2 regions of the Streptomyces sp. NPDC090741 genome follow, and region 1 is predicted to be linked to the other one. Evidence: riboswitches for the same ligand, from Rfam matches in the RefSeq annotation. Region 1 holds a riboswitch; the other holds the start of a gene.
The links. Region 1 has a riboswitch for glycine ahead of gcvT (glycine cleavage system aminomethyltransferase GcvT). Riboswitches for the same ligand answer to the same signal wherever they lie in the genome.
Positions count from the first base shown of each region.

Region 2: another riboswitch for glycine. It lies ahead of gcvP (aminomethyl-transferring glycine dehydrogenase); the one in region 1 lies ahead of gcvT (glycine cleavage system aminomethyltransferase GcvT).

Region 1 covers NZ_JBIVXF010000001.1:251,228-258,266, forward strand. Annotated here, with positions in the region: gene ACIQU4_RS01130 (enhanced serine sensitivity protein SseB) at 1-736, opposite strand, end outside; gene ACIQU4_RS01135 (AAA family ATPase) at 884-1,570, opposite strand; glycine riboswitch at 1,802-1,905, shown strand; gene gcvT (glycine cleavage system aminomethyltransferase GcvT) at 2,090-3,205, shown strand; gene gcvH (glycine cleavage system protein GcvH) at 3,330-3,710, shown strand; gene glyA (serine hydroxymethyltransferase) at 3,726-4,982, shown strand; gene ACIQU4_RS01155 (L-serine ammonia-lyase) at 5,271-6,653, shown strand; gene ACIQU4_RS01160 (hypothetical protein) at 6,912-7,039, shown strand, end outside.
Region 2 covers NZ_JBIVXF010000015.1:222,723-229,761, forward strand. Annotated here, with positions in the region: gene ACIQU4_RS33000 (hypothetical protein) at 1-360, shown strand, start outside; gene ACIQU4_RS33005 (DUF5999 family protein) at 672-878, shown strand; gene gcvP (aminomethyl-transferring glycine dehydrogenase) at 1,024-3,918, opposite strand; glycine riboswitch at 4,117-4,215, opposite strand; gene ACIQU4_RS33015 (PRC-barrel domain-containing protein) at 4,329-4,700, shown strand; gene ACIQU4_RS33020 (DNA polymerase IV) at 4,697-6,175, opposite strand; gene ACIQU4_RS33025 (MerR family transcriptional regulator) at 6,252-6,890, opposite strand.

The DNA.
Region 1 (7,039 bases):
AGGCGAGGTAGAAGGGGCGTACGCGCTCGGCGATGAAGTCGACCACCGGGTCCTGCGCGGCGTCGAGGAGGATCAACTGCACGGGCCAGGGCGGCGCCACGCGGGCCAGGGCCCGGCCGAGGGCGTCCATCGGGGCGTTCCGCATCTCGGGCTCCCATCCCAGCAGCCGGACACCGATGTAGAGCTCCGGGGCCCCGCCCTCGACGCTGGCCAGGCAGCGGTGGGCGGCGGCGACCACGCCGGTGGCACGGAACTCCTCGGCGGCGACGGCCAGGAAGTCCACCGGGTCCTCCTGCCAGTCGGGCTCGTAGAGCCGGACGCGGCCGCCGGTGGCGGGGCCGTCGAGGGGGGTCCGGCCGGTGCGGCAGAGCTCCGCGACGGCGGGCGGGGGCAGCGGGACGCCGACGGCGCCCTCGGGGTTCACGGCGATGCCGAGCTGCGGGGGCAGGCCGCGGGCGAACTCGACGGCGGGGGCCACGGCGAAGTCCATGGCGGGGCCGGCGCAGGCGCGGAACTGGGCCTCGGAGCTGTACACGGGCACGTACGGCGCCCCGTTGATCTCCATGGTGGGCAGCGTGAGGCCGCCGGCCGCGTCCGGGCCGCCACCGCCGGGCAGCGGCACCCAGAGCCGGCTGCGGCCGAGCACCTCGACGATCCGGGCGCCGGCGTCCGCCTGCCCGAGCGCCGCCCCGAGCACCTGCTCCAGCTCGTTGTCCGGCCAGCCGCCGCCCTGCATGTACGCCTCCGCTGTTTCGCCCCATGCTGTCGGCCCGAGGTTAACGGCTCGGACCGACACCGCCGCCGGGGGCCCCGACCGGCCGGCCCTCGGCGCTCCGCGGCCGCCTACGGGCGCCTACGGGCGTCTACGGGCGTCTACGGGCGTCTACGGCCGCCGGAACGCTATGCGGGTCACGCGGGCCGCCGAGCCGCGGTCCAGGAGCACGGCCGAGGTGCAGCCCGCCGGGAGGCGGCCCGATTCCGCGTCGCGCAGCAGCCGGGCCACCGCTCCCCGGTGGCGGGCGAAGGCGTACGCCGACACCCCCCGCCCCCGCGCCGCCTGCCCTGCCAGCGCCTCCTCCGGGCTGGTGTCCAGCAGCAGCAGGTGCAGGGCCCGGCCCCGGCGCCGCGCGGCCGCGGCCAGCAGGCTGCGGACCCACGTCTGCGTTCCGCAGTCGTGGACCACCGCCGAGGCGCCGGAGCGCAGGGTCCGCCAGAGCCCCCAGTAGTGGGCGAAGCGGACCAGCGGCCGATACACCGCATACGGCAGCGCCCTCGGCATCCGGCGCTCCCAGCGCTCGCGCACGTCCTGGGAGTCGATGCCGCCGTCCTCGGCGGCCCGCTTGATCAGCGTGCTCTTGCCGCCGCCCGGCAGGCCGGACACCACGACGATGTCCCCTTCCGCGAAGCCGAGCCACTGCGGTCCGTGCGCGCCCCGGCCGCGCAGGTCGCGTACGGGAGCGCCCTCGGCGCACGCCCTCCGCACCGTCGCCGTCACCGTCGCCGCCGTCGCCGCCGCGTCCACGGATCCCGTCCCGGTCAACGCCAGCACTCCGAATCTCCGCACAGTGATCGCCTCCCCCAATCGGGCCCCGCAGGGGCCCCATGCCCACTGAGTGTAAAGAGACGGTAATCCGGCACCCCCGGTTCCGGTCGGCGCATCCCGGCCGCATCCGTCCCTCCGTACGTCCCTCCGTACGTTCCCCCGTACGTCCCTCCGTACGTTCTTTCGGGCCCGCACCCCCGATCGCCCGGACGGCGTGCAATGATGTGCGCCATCTGGACCAACTGCATACCGGCCGCTTGAATCCGCGCGGGAGAGTCCCGGCACGCCGCGAGGCGGTGCCCGGGCGCCGAAGGAGCAAGTACCTCCCTTGAATCTCTCAGGCCCCGTACCGCGTGGATGAGGCAGATCTGAAAAGCGAGCCGCGCCGCCGTCCACCGCGACGGCATCCGCGTGTGCTCCACCCAAGGTGCAAGTCGACGTTCCCCGGGTCCGACCGGGAACTCTCGGCGAACCTCTCAGGTTCCGATGACAGATGGGGAGGAACGTCCTCGTCATGTCATGCCCTGGGACCCGGGAGCCACACCCATGAGCACTGCCCCCCGCCTGACCGCCCTCGACGCGCTGCACCGTTCGCTCGGTGCGACCATGACCGATTTCGCGGGCTGGGACATGCCCCTGCGGTACGGCAGTGAGCGCGACGAGCACAACGCCGTCCGGACCAAGGCCGGCCTCTTCGACCTCTCCCACATGGGCGAGATCACGCTGACCGGCCCGGAGGCCGTCAAGGCCCTCGACTACGCGCTGGTCGGCAACATCTCCACCGTCGGCGTCGGCCGCGCCCGCTACACGCACATCTGCCAGGAGGACGGCGGGATCGTCGACGACCTGATCGTCTACCGCCTGGGCGAGACCGAGTACATGGTCGTCGCGAACGCCTCCAACGCCCAGGTCGTCCTGGACGCCCTGACCGAGCGCGCCGCCGGCTTCGACACCGAGGTCCGCGACGACCGTGACGCGTACGCGCTGATCGCCGTGCAGGGCCCGGAGTCCCCCGGCATCCTCGCCTCCCTCACCGACGCCGACCTGGACGGGCTGAAGTACTACGCCGGCCTGCCGGGCACGGTCGCGGGCGTGCCCGCGCTGATCGCGCGTACGGGCTACACGGGCGAGGACGGCTTCGAGCTGTTCGTCGCCCCTGCGCACGCCGTCGAGCTGTGGCAGGCGCTGACCAAGGCCGGCGAGGGCGTCGGCCTGGTGCCGGCCGGCCTGTCCTGCCGCGACACGCTGCGGCTGGAGGCGGGCATGCCGCTGTACGGGCACGAGCTGACCACCTCCCTGACCCCGTTCGACGCGGGGCTGGGCCGGGTCGTGAAGTTCGAGAAGGAGGGCGAGTTCGTGGGCCGCGCCGCCCTGGAGGCCGCCGCCGAGCGCGCCACGACGAACCCGCCCCGCAAGCTCGTCGGCCTGATCGCCGAGGGCCGCCGCGTCCCGCGCGCCGGGTTCCCCGTCGTGGCCGACGGCCAGGTCGTCGGCGAGGTCACCTCGGGCGCCCCGTCCCCGACGCTGGGCAAGCCGATCGCGATGGCTTACGTGGACGCGGCGCACGCCGCGCCCGGCACCTCCGGCGTCGGCGTGGACATTCGCGGTACGCATGAGCCGTACGAGGTCGTGGCCCTGCCGTTCTACAAGCGGCAGAAGTAACTCCGTACGCCGTACCGGTGCCGCGGCGGTCCCGTACGGGCGCCGTCCCCGGCCCCGTACCGGCCGTCTCGGTCCGCAAGACCACTGTTCGTTCGCACTCCCCCGCATCCAGGAGAATCAGGTCATGAGCAACCCCCAGCAGCTGCGTTACAGCAAGGAGCACGAGTGGCTGTCGGACGCCGAGGACGGCGTCGCGACGGTCGGCATCACGGAGTTCGCGGCCAACGCGCTCGGTGACGTCGTCTACGCCCAGCTCCCCGAGGTCGGTGACACGGTGACCGCGGGCGAGACCTGCGGCGAACTGGAGTCGACCAAGTCCGTCAGCGACCTGTACTCCCCCGTCTCCGGCGAGGTGGTCGAGTTCAACCAGGACGTCGTGGACGACCCGGCGCTCGTGAACACCGCTCCGTTCGAGGGCGGCTGGCTGTTCAAGGTGCGTATCGCGGAGGAGCCGGCCGACCTGCTCTCCGCCGAGGAGTACGCCACGCTCACCGCCGGCAACTGACCACAGGGGATCCTGATGTCTGTTCTGAACACCCCCCTCCACGAGCTCGACCCGGACGTCGCCGCCGCCGTCGACGCCGAGCTCGCCCGCCAGCAGTCCACCCTGGAAATGATCGCGTCGGAGAACTTCGCTCCGGTCGCCGTCATGGAGGCCCAGGGCTCGGTCCTGACCAACAAGTACGCCGAGGGCTACCCGGGCCGCCGTTACTACGGCGGCTGCGAGCACGTCGACGTGGTCGAGCAGATCGCGATCGACCGCATCAAGGAGCTGTTCGGCGCCGAGGCCGCGAACGTCCAGCCGCACTCCGGTGCGCAGGCGAACGCCGCCGCGATGTTCGCGCTGCTGAAGCCGGGCGACACGATCATGGGCCTGAACCTGGCCCACGGCGGTCACCTGACCCACGGCATGAAGATCAACTTCTCCGGCAAGCTCTACAACGTGGTCCCGTACCACGTCGACGAGACCGGCCGGGTCGACATGGCCGAGGTCGAGCGCCTCGCCAAGGAGTCCAAGCCGCAGCTGATCGTCGCCGGCTGGTCCGCCTACCCGCGCCAGCTGGACTTCGCCGCCTTCCGCCGCATCGCGGACGAGGTCGGCGCGTACCTGATGGTCGACATGGCGCACTTTGCCGGCCTGGTGGCCGCGGGCCTGCACCCGAACCCGGTGCCGCACGCCCACGTCGTGACCACCACCACGCACAAGACCCTCGGCGGTCCGCGCGGCGGTGTCATCCTGTCGACGCAGGAGCTGGCCAAGAAGATCAACTCCGCGGTCTTCCCCGGTCAGCAGGGCGGCCCGCTGGAGCACGTGATCGCGGCCAAGGCGGTCTCCTTCAAGGTGGCGGCCTCGCCCGAGTTCAAGGAGCGCCAGGAGCGCACCCTGGAGGGTGCGAAGATCCTCGCCGCCCGTCTGGTCCAGGACGACGTCAAGGCCGTGGGCGTGGACGTCCTGACCGGTGGCACCGACGTGCACCTGGTCCTGGTCGACCTGCGCAACTCCGAGCTGGACGGCCAGCAGGCCGAGGACCGCCTCCACGAGGTCGGCATCACGGTCAACCGCAACGCGATCCCGAACGACCCGCGGCCGCCGATGGTCACCTCGGGTCTGCGGATCGGTACGCCGGCGCTGGCCACCCGCGGTTTCGACGCCGAGGCCTTCACCGAGGTCGCCGAGATCATCGCGCAGGCGCTCAAGCCCGCGTACGACAGCGAGGACCTCAAGGCGCGCGTCTCCGCGCTCGCCGCGAAGTTCCCGCTGTACCCGACGCTCTAAGCGCCGGCCTGGAAGGGCCCGGCCCCGTATTGCACAGGGCCGGGCCCTTCGCATGACCAAAGCCGTCCGTAGACGCCGCCGTGGAGCGGGAACGTGACCTGACCCACGCCTAACCGCAACCTCGCGCACCCGGTCCGGCAGACGAACCGTTCACTTCACCACGTTAAGCTCGTCTGTCGGACAAAATCCGAACAATCACCCCTCTCGAAACCCCCGAAGCCCCCGAACCACCCGCACCACCGCTCCTGCCCCCTCCCACCCCGCGAGCAGACAAGGGAGTCCGCCACCGTGGCCATCTCCGTCTTCGATCTCTTCTCCATCGGCATCGGCCCCTCCTCCTCCCACACGGTCGGCCCGATGCGGGCCGCCCGCATGTTCGTGACCCGGCTGAAGAAGGACGGCGTACTCGCCCAGACCGCGGCCGTCCGGGCGGAGCTGTACGGGTCCCTCGGCGCGACCGGCCACGGCCACGGCACGCCCAAGGCGGTGCTGCTGGGCCTGGAGGGCCACTCCCCCCGCTCGGTGAACGTGGAGACGGCCGACGCCGAGGTGGAGCGCATCCGCACGACGGGCCGCCTGCGCCTGCTCGGCACCGAGATAGGGGCCGCGCACGAGATCGCCTTCGACGAGCCGAGCCAGCTGATCCTGCACCGCCGCCGGTCCCTGCCGTACCACGCGAACGGCATGACGCTCTTCGCGTACGACGCCGCGGGCGCCCCACTGCTGGAGAAGACGTACTACTCGGTCGGCGGCGGCTTCGTGGTGGACGAGGACGCGGTCGGCGAGGACCGGATCAAGCTCGATGACACGGTGCTGAAGTACCCCTTCCGCAGTGGCGACGAGATGCTGCGCATGGCCCGGGAGAGCGGCCTGTCGATCTCCGCGATGATGCTGGAGAACGAGAAGGCCTGGCGCACCGAGGAGGAGATCCGCGAGGGCCTGCTGGAGATCTGGCGGGTCATGCAGGCGTGCGTCGGGCGCGGCATGTCGCGTGAGGGCATCCTGCCGGGCGGCCTGAAGGTCCGGCGCCGGGCCGCGAACACCGCCCGCAAGCTCCGCTCCGAGGGCGACCCGCAGGCGCTGTCGATGGAGTGGATCACCCTCTACGCGATGGCCGTGAACGAGGAGAACGCGGCCGGCGGCCGGGTGGTCACCGCCCCGACGAACGGCGCCGCGGGCATCATCCCGGCGGTCCTGCACTACTACGTGAACTTCGTGCCGGGCGCCGACGAGGAGGGCGTGGTCCGCTTCCTGCTGGCGGCCGGTGCGATCGGCCTGCTCTTCAAGGAGAACGCCTCGATCTCCGGCGCCGAGGTCGGCTGCCAGGGCGAGGTCGGCTCGGCCTGCTCGATGGCGGCGGGCGCCCTCGCCGAGGTCCTGGGCTGCACCCCGGAGCAGGTGGAGAACGCGGCCGAGATCGGCATGGAGCACAACCTTGGCCTGACCTGCGACCCGGTCGGCGGCCTCGTCCAGATCCCGTGCATCGAGCGCAACGGCATGGCGGCGGTCAAGGCCGTCACCGCGGCCAAGATGGCCATGCGCGGCGACGGCACCCACAAGGTCTCCCTCGACAAGGTCATCAAGACCATGAAGGAGACCGGCGCCGACATGAAGGTCAAGTACAAGGAAACCGCCCGCGGCGGCCTGGCGGTCAACGTCATCGAATGCTGACCCTTTGATCCGGCACGCATGAAGAAGGAGGGGCCCGGCGCGGTGCGCCGGGCCCCTCCGGCGTCCACAACACGGTGAATTCGCAGGCCAATTGAGGTTTGGTGCGAGTTGATCACGCTTGAGGGCGAACCCTCCGCCCCGGGCTGGTTTCTCCATGATCACATGCGCCATGGTGATCACGTGACGTCGCGGCCACACCCCCGGCGGTCGGCCAACCGCCTTGGACCGCAGCCTTTTTGTGCACTGGAGGACTTCATCATGGCAAGCAACCGCAGCATCCGTGTCCTGGCGGCTGTCGCAGCGCTCCCCTTCGCCGTCGCGCTCTTCGCGGGCACGGCCCAGGCCGACAACGGAGCCGGTGCGGGCGTCTCGTCCAACGCCGCCGT
Region 2 (7,039 bases), on a different contig from region 1:
GCGGACACCCGGCTGACACCGGACGGCTGGGTCTTCTCCCATTTCTTCGAGGGCCCCTACGTCGCGGCCACCGAACGTGCCCTGCGCCAGGCGGAATCACTCGGCAAGAGCTACCAACCGCGGCTGCTCTCCGTACCGGAGCTGTACATGCTGACGCTGTGGCTGCACGGGGCGGTCGGCGCCGACGCCTCCGCCGGGCTGCCCGCCGCCGCGGATCTGCTGGTGCCGCTGGCTCCGGCCCCGCCCGGCATCGCCCCGTACCGGCCGCACCCGGTGTCCGAACTGCTGCCCGTGCTGACGCACCGGCTCACTCCGCCGAGCCCGCCGGTCCCGCCGTCGCTGGCCGCGCCGGCCGCCTGAGGGGGTTCCGGGCCGCGGCGCGGCGGGTCTGAGCAGGTGCGTTCCCTGCCGGTGGTCCGTACGGCCCATTCGGCCTAGCCCAGTCGGGCCACCCCCGAACCATCCGAAATGACAGGGGAGTTGACCTGAACCGCCCGCACGAGTGATGCGTCATCAATCTATGAGGACAGCTGCCGGGAAATCCCTGCGGACGCAACTCCGGAGGGCAACACTGGGACCCTGACCAAACCAAGACGTTGATACGGGGGGCGGCCATGAACAAAGCTTCGAGCCGCAGCACACAGACCACATCGCAGCGAAAGAACGCATCCATGTGCCAGCACCAGCCAGCGTGCCCGTCAGCCGACTCCGCCGACCGGGAGGCCGCCAAGCCGTTGGCCAACCACCCGGAACAGGGCTGGAGCCTGCTGTGCAACGGCGTCCTGCTCTTCGAGGACACCGGTGAGCTGCTGCCGGACGGCCAGATCATCGCCCCGCACCGCCCGCTCGCGGCGGCGCACGTGATGAAAGCGGCCTGACCGGCGACAGCACGGAACGGGAAGCGCGCGGAAGAGTACGACGAAGGGGCCGGCCCGGGAATCATTCTCCCGGACCGGCCCCTTCGTCATGCCGTCATGTCATACGAACATGTCAGGTCACTCCACGGGCGCGGTGCCCCGCGGATCAGTTGTCGTACTCGTCCAGCGGCGGGCAGGAGCAGACCAGGTTGCGGTCGCCGAAGGCACCGTCGATGCGGCGCACCGGCGGCCAGTACTTCTCCGCAGCCGTGACCCCACCGGGGAAGACGGCCTCGTCGCGGCTGTACGGGTGGTTCCACTCGCCGCCGAGCGCCGCCGCCGTGTGGGGGGAGTTGGCCAGCGGGTTGTCGTCCACCGGCCACTCGCCGCCCGCGACCCGGTCGATCTCGCCGCGGATGGCGATCATCGCGTCGCAGAAGCGGTCGATCTCGGCGAGGTCCTCGGACTCCGTCGGCTCGATCATCAGCGTGCCGGCCACCGGGAAGGACATGGTCGGCGCGTGGAAGCCGTAGTCGATCAGGCGCTTGGCGATGTCGTCGACGCTGACGCCCGTCGCCTTCGACAGCGGGCGCAGGTCGATGATGCACTCGTGCGCGACCAGGTTGCCCGGGCCGGTGTAGAGCACCGGGTAGTGCGGCTCCAGGCGCTTGGCGATGTAGTTCGCGCCGAGCACCGCCACCTGGGTGGCGCGCTTGAGGCCCTCGCCGCCCATGAGGCGCACGTACGACCAGGAGATCGGCAGGATGCCGGCCGAGCCCCACGGCGCCGCCGAGATCGGGCCGACGCCCGTCTCCGGGCCCGCGGTCGGCTGGAGCGGGTGGTTCGGCAGGTACGGGGCCAGGTGCGCCCGGACACCGACCGGGCCGACGCCCGGGCCGCCGCCGCCGTGCGGGATGCAGAAGGTCTTGTGCAGGTTCAGGTGCGAGACGTCGCCGCCGAAGTGACCGGGCTTGGCCAGGCCCACCAGGGCGTTGAGGTTGGCGCCGTCCACGTAGACCTGGCCGCCGGCCTCGTGCACCTGGGCACAGATGTCGGCGACGTGCTCCTCGAACACACCGTGCGTCGAGGGGTACGTGATCATCAGCACGGAGAGCTCGTCGCGGTACTGCTCGATCTTGGCGCGCAGGTCGGCCGCGTCCACCTCGCCGTCGTCGGCGGTCTTGACGACGACGACCTTCATGCCGGCCATCACGGCGCTGGCGGCGTTGGTGCCGTGCGCGGAGGACGGGATGAGGCAGACGGTGCGCTGCTCGTCGCCGTTCGCCCGGTGGTAGGCGCGGACGGCCAGCAGGCCGGCGAGCTCACCCTGGGAGCCGGCGTTCGGCTGGATGGAGACCTTGTCGTAGCCGGTGACCTCGCAGAGACGTTCCTCCAGCTCGGTGATGAGCGTGAGGTACCCCTCGGCCTGCTCGACCGGGGCGAACGGGTGCAGCTGGCCGAATTCGGGCCAGGTGACCGGCTCCATCTCGGTGGTCGCGTTGAGCTTCATGGTGCAGGAGCCCAGCGGGATCATGCCGCGGTCCAGCGCGTAGTCCTTGTCCGCCAGCTTGCGCAGGTAGCGCAGCATCGCGGTCTCGCTGCGGTGCTGGTGGAAGACCGGGTGCGCCAGGTAGTCGTCCGAGCGCAGCAGGGCCTCGGGCAGTGCGTCGGCCGTGGTCTCGTCCAGCGCCTCGATATTCGCGGCGGAGCCGCTGACGCCGAAGGCGGCCCAGACCGCCTCGATGCCGGCGCGCAGCGTCGTCTCGTCGCAGGAGACGGAGACGTGGTCGGCGTCGACCTGGAACAGGTTGACCCCGCCCTCGCGGGCGGCGGCGACGACCTCGGCGGCCTTGCCGGGCACCCGGGCGGTGAGGGTGTCGAAGTACGAGCCGTGCACCAGCTCGACGCCTCCGGCCTTGAGACCGGCCGCGAGCAGGGCCGCGTAGCGGTGCGTCCGGCGGGCGATCGTCCGCAGGCCGTCCGGGCCGTGGTAGACGGCGTACATGCCGGCCATGACGGCGAGCAGCACCTGCGCGGTGCAGATGTTGCTGGTGGCCTTCTCGCGGCGGATGTGCTGCTCGCGGGTCTGCAGGGCCAGGCGGTAAGCCTTGTTGCCGTCCGCGTCCACGGAGACGCCGACGAGGCGGCCCGGCAGCGAACGGGCGTGCTTGTCCTGGACGGCCATGTAGCCGGCGTGCGGGCCGCCGAAGCCCATCGGGACGCCGAAGCGCTGGGTGGTGCCGACGGCGATGTCCGCGCCGAGCGCGCCCGGGGAGGTCAGCAGGGTCAGCGCGAGCAGGTCGGCGGAGACGGCGACGATCGCGCCGAGGCCGTGCGCCTGGTCGATGACCGGCTTGATGTCCCGTACGGCACCGGAGGCGCCCGGGTACTGGACGAGCACACCGTAGACGCCGCGCTCGGCGATCTCGGCCGGGATGCCCGCGGACAGGTCGGCGACGACGATCTCGACGCCGATCGGCTCGGCGCGGGTCTCGATCACGGCGATCGTCTGCGGCAGCGCGTCGGCGTCGATGAGGAAGATGTTGCCCTTGGACTTGCCGACGCGGCGGGCCAGCGTCATGGCCTCGGCGGCCGCGGTGCCCTCGTCGAGCAGGGAGGCACCGGAGGTCGGCAGGCCGGTGAGGTCGGCGACGACGGTCTGGAAGTTGAGGAGCGCCTCGAGGCGGCCCTGCGAGATCTCGGGCTGGTAGGGCGTGTACGCCGTGTACCAGGCCGGGTTCTCCATCACGTTGCGCAGGATCACCGGCGGGGTGAAGGTCCCGTAGTAGCCGAGACCGATCATCGGGGTGAGGACCTGGTTGCGGTCGGCGAGCGAGCGGAGCTCGGCCAGCACCTCGGCCTCGGTCCGCGCCTCGGGCAGGTTCAGCGCCTCGGCGCTCCTGATCACATCCGGTACCGCGGCGGCGGTCAGTTCGTCCAGCGAGCCGTAGCCCACGTGGGCGAGCATCTTCGCCTGCGCCTCGGCATCCGGGCCGATGTGGCGCTGCTCGAAGGGGATGCCTCGCTCCAGCTGGGAGAGCGGAATGCGGTTGGCGGTCATGTACGGAGGCCTCCTGGGTCGTACGACCTGCGAGGGGCACCACGGCGCGGGCACCCGGACGGCCTCCCCCTCTGTCATCTCAACCTGAGAGCTTCACCGGAGTCGCGGGGGTGGCCCGCGGATTCCGGCTTTCACCGTCGGTGAGGAGGGGAACCGGCACTGTGCGCCCGGTACCCGCCCCTGCTTTCCAGAGTGGCCTCGTCACGTGCGGTACGTATGCCTGAGAGATTCCGGGGAGGATTTGCTCCTTCGGCGCCTCCGTCGTACTCACTCGGAGGACTCTCCCGCACAGGGTCAACAGCCGTCACCCAGCCTACCAGCGAGGTTCTGGGCCCTGACTCGAGTGGCCCGCACTCCGGAAATGCCCTTCTGTAGTCATTACGGAGGAGTTGCGACCATATGGAGGGACCGTGCAGACCGACATCGATCCGCGCAGCCTGATCGGCCGCAAGGCGTTCGACCGCAACGGAACCAAGATCGGCACCGTCGACGAGGTCTACCTCGACGATGCCACGGGCGTGCCCGAATGGGCCGCCGTCCGGACGGGCCTGTTCAGCCGGGACGCGTTCGTCCCGCTGGAGCCGAGCGAGGTCGTCGACGACACCCTGCGGGTCCCCTTCGAGCGCTCCCTCATCAAGGACGCCCCGGACTTCGGCGTCGGCCGCCACCTCTCCCCCGAACAGGAACTCCAGCTCTACCACCACTACGGACTGGACGTCTCCCTCCCGTCGGACGTCCAGCGCGACTTCGGCCGCCTGGCGAACGGCGAGGACACCCCTTAGGTCGCGTCCGCCCCGGCCTCCCCCACGAGGGGCAGTGGATCGGAGGGCTCCAGCTCGGGGTCCTCCACCCGGAAGGTACGCACCCGGCCCGGCGCCGATCCGGGCTGCTCGAACCGCACGGTCACCCTCCCGACCCCGCTGCCCTGCACCCATCCGGGCCCGTACACGGCGTGCAGTACGTCGCCACCGGCCGCCCAGCGCCGCTCCGGGGCGGGCTCCGGCTCCCCGGACGCCCCTGACGGCTCCGCACCCCGCGGAGCCTCTCCCGGCCCTCCAGACGCTCCCGGCACCCCTGCCACCGGGGCACCGGCCGGCTCCGTGGCCCCGCCCTCCGCAGCCGCCTCGGCGGCTTCCTGCGCGGCTTCCTGCGCGGCCACCTCCGCGGCTGCCTCCGCCTCCGCCGCCATGGACTGCGCGAACAGGTCCTCCTGCGTGTAGTCCGCGAGGCCCGTCACGCCCACCCCCAGCAGCCGGACCCCGCCCGTGGTGTCCACCGCCTCCAGCAGCCGCGCCGCGGCCTCCCGCACCACTGCGGGGTCGTCGGTGGGCCCCCGCAGCGTCTCGGAGCGCGTCAGGGTCGAGAAGTCGTAGCGCCGCACCTTCAGCACGATCGTGCGCCCCGAGTGCCCCGATCCCCGCAGCCGCTGCACGCACCGGTCGGCGAGCCGCTGCACCTCGGTCCGGATCCGCACCCGGTCGTGCAGGTCCACGTCGAAGGTGTCCTCCACCGACACGGACTTCGCGTCGCGCTCGGCGACCACCGGCCGGTCGTCCAGCCCCAGCGCCATCCGGTACAGCCCGACCCCGTGCGAACGCCCGACCATCCGGACCAGCTCGTCCTCGCCGGCCTCGGCCAGCTCCCCGACCGTGGTGATCCCCGCGCGCCGCAGGTGCTCCCCCGTGACGGGCCCCACCCCGGGCAGGGTCCGCACCGACATCGGGGCGAGCAGTTCCCGCTCGGTCCCCGGCTCGATCAGCAGCAGCCCGGCCGGCTTGGCCTCCTCGGACGCCACCTTGGCCAGCATCTTGGACCCCGCCAGCCCGACGGACCCGCTCAGTCCGGTCGCGGCCCGGATGTCCGCCCGCAGCCGCTCCCCCGTCTCCCGGGCGCCCTTCGAGTCGAATGCGGTCCCGCCCGCCTCCAGGTCCACGAAGGCCTCGTCCAGGCTGAGGGGCTCCACCAGCGGGGAAAGCTCCCGCAGCAGTCCCATGACCACCTCGCTGACCGCCTGGTACAGCCGGAAGCGGGGGATCAGGTACGCGCCGTTCGGGCAGAGCCGGCGGGCCTGGGCCATCGGCATCGCCGAATGCACCCCGAAGCGCCGGGCCTCGTAGGACGCGGTGGCGACCACCCCGCGCGGTCCGAGCCCGCCGACGATCACGGCCTTCCCGCGCAGGCTCGGCTTCGATGCCTGCTCCACGGAGGCGTAGAAGGCGTCCATGTCCAGATGCAGGATGGTCGGCGCGGCTCTCACAGCCCCGATGCTGCCTCATGCCACTGACATTCGGCCGGGGCCGGGCCCGGCGTCTTCGGACCGCGCCGGGGCGGGCTCAGCCGGCCCGGTTGCGCCGCGCCGCCAGCTCGTCCGTCGGGTTGTGGCCGACCACCGTCTCGCCGGTGTCGACCCGCTCGCCGTGCAGCTGCGACAGCGCGTTCTCCACGTCGCTCCAGACCACGCCCACGGCGATGCCGAAGATGCCCTGCCCGCCCTGGAGCAGGCTCACGACCTGGTCCGGCGAGGTGCACTCGTACACGGTGGCGCCGTCGCTCATCAGCGTCATGCGCTCCAGGTCCGAGAAACCGCGGTCGCGCAGGTGCTGGACGGCCGTCCGGATGTTCTGCAGCGCCACCCCGGTGTCCAGGAAGCGCTTGACGATCTTCAGGACGACGACGTCCCGGAAGCTGTAGAGGCGCTGGGTCCCGGAGCCGTAAGCGGGGCGCACCGTGGGCTCCACCAGCCCGGTGCGCGCCCAGTAGTCGAGCTGGCGGTACGTGATGCCCGCCGCGGCGCACGCGGTCGGTCCCCGGTAGCCCACCTGCTCGGGTGCCGCGTCCGCGCCCACCGGTGCGACCTGCGCGCCGTCCGGCTGACGGCGCGCGGAACCGGCCGCACTGCCGTGGAGCGGGTACGGCCCACCGTCACTCCGCACGGGGATGCCCCCGGTCGTACCGTCGCCCGTGACTCTCACGCCGACCCTCCGTCCTTGACCTGCCCCCTCGAAGGTAGGCAGTCACCAGGGGTGCGTCAACGATCGCCACACTCGGCACGCCGAGTGATAATCACCCTGAGAGTGGTTTCCCGTGTCCTATGCCGGGGAAAGGCTAACCGAATGGGCTG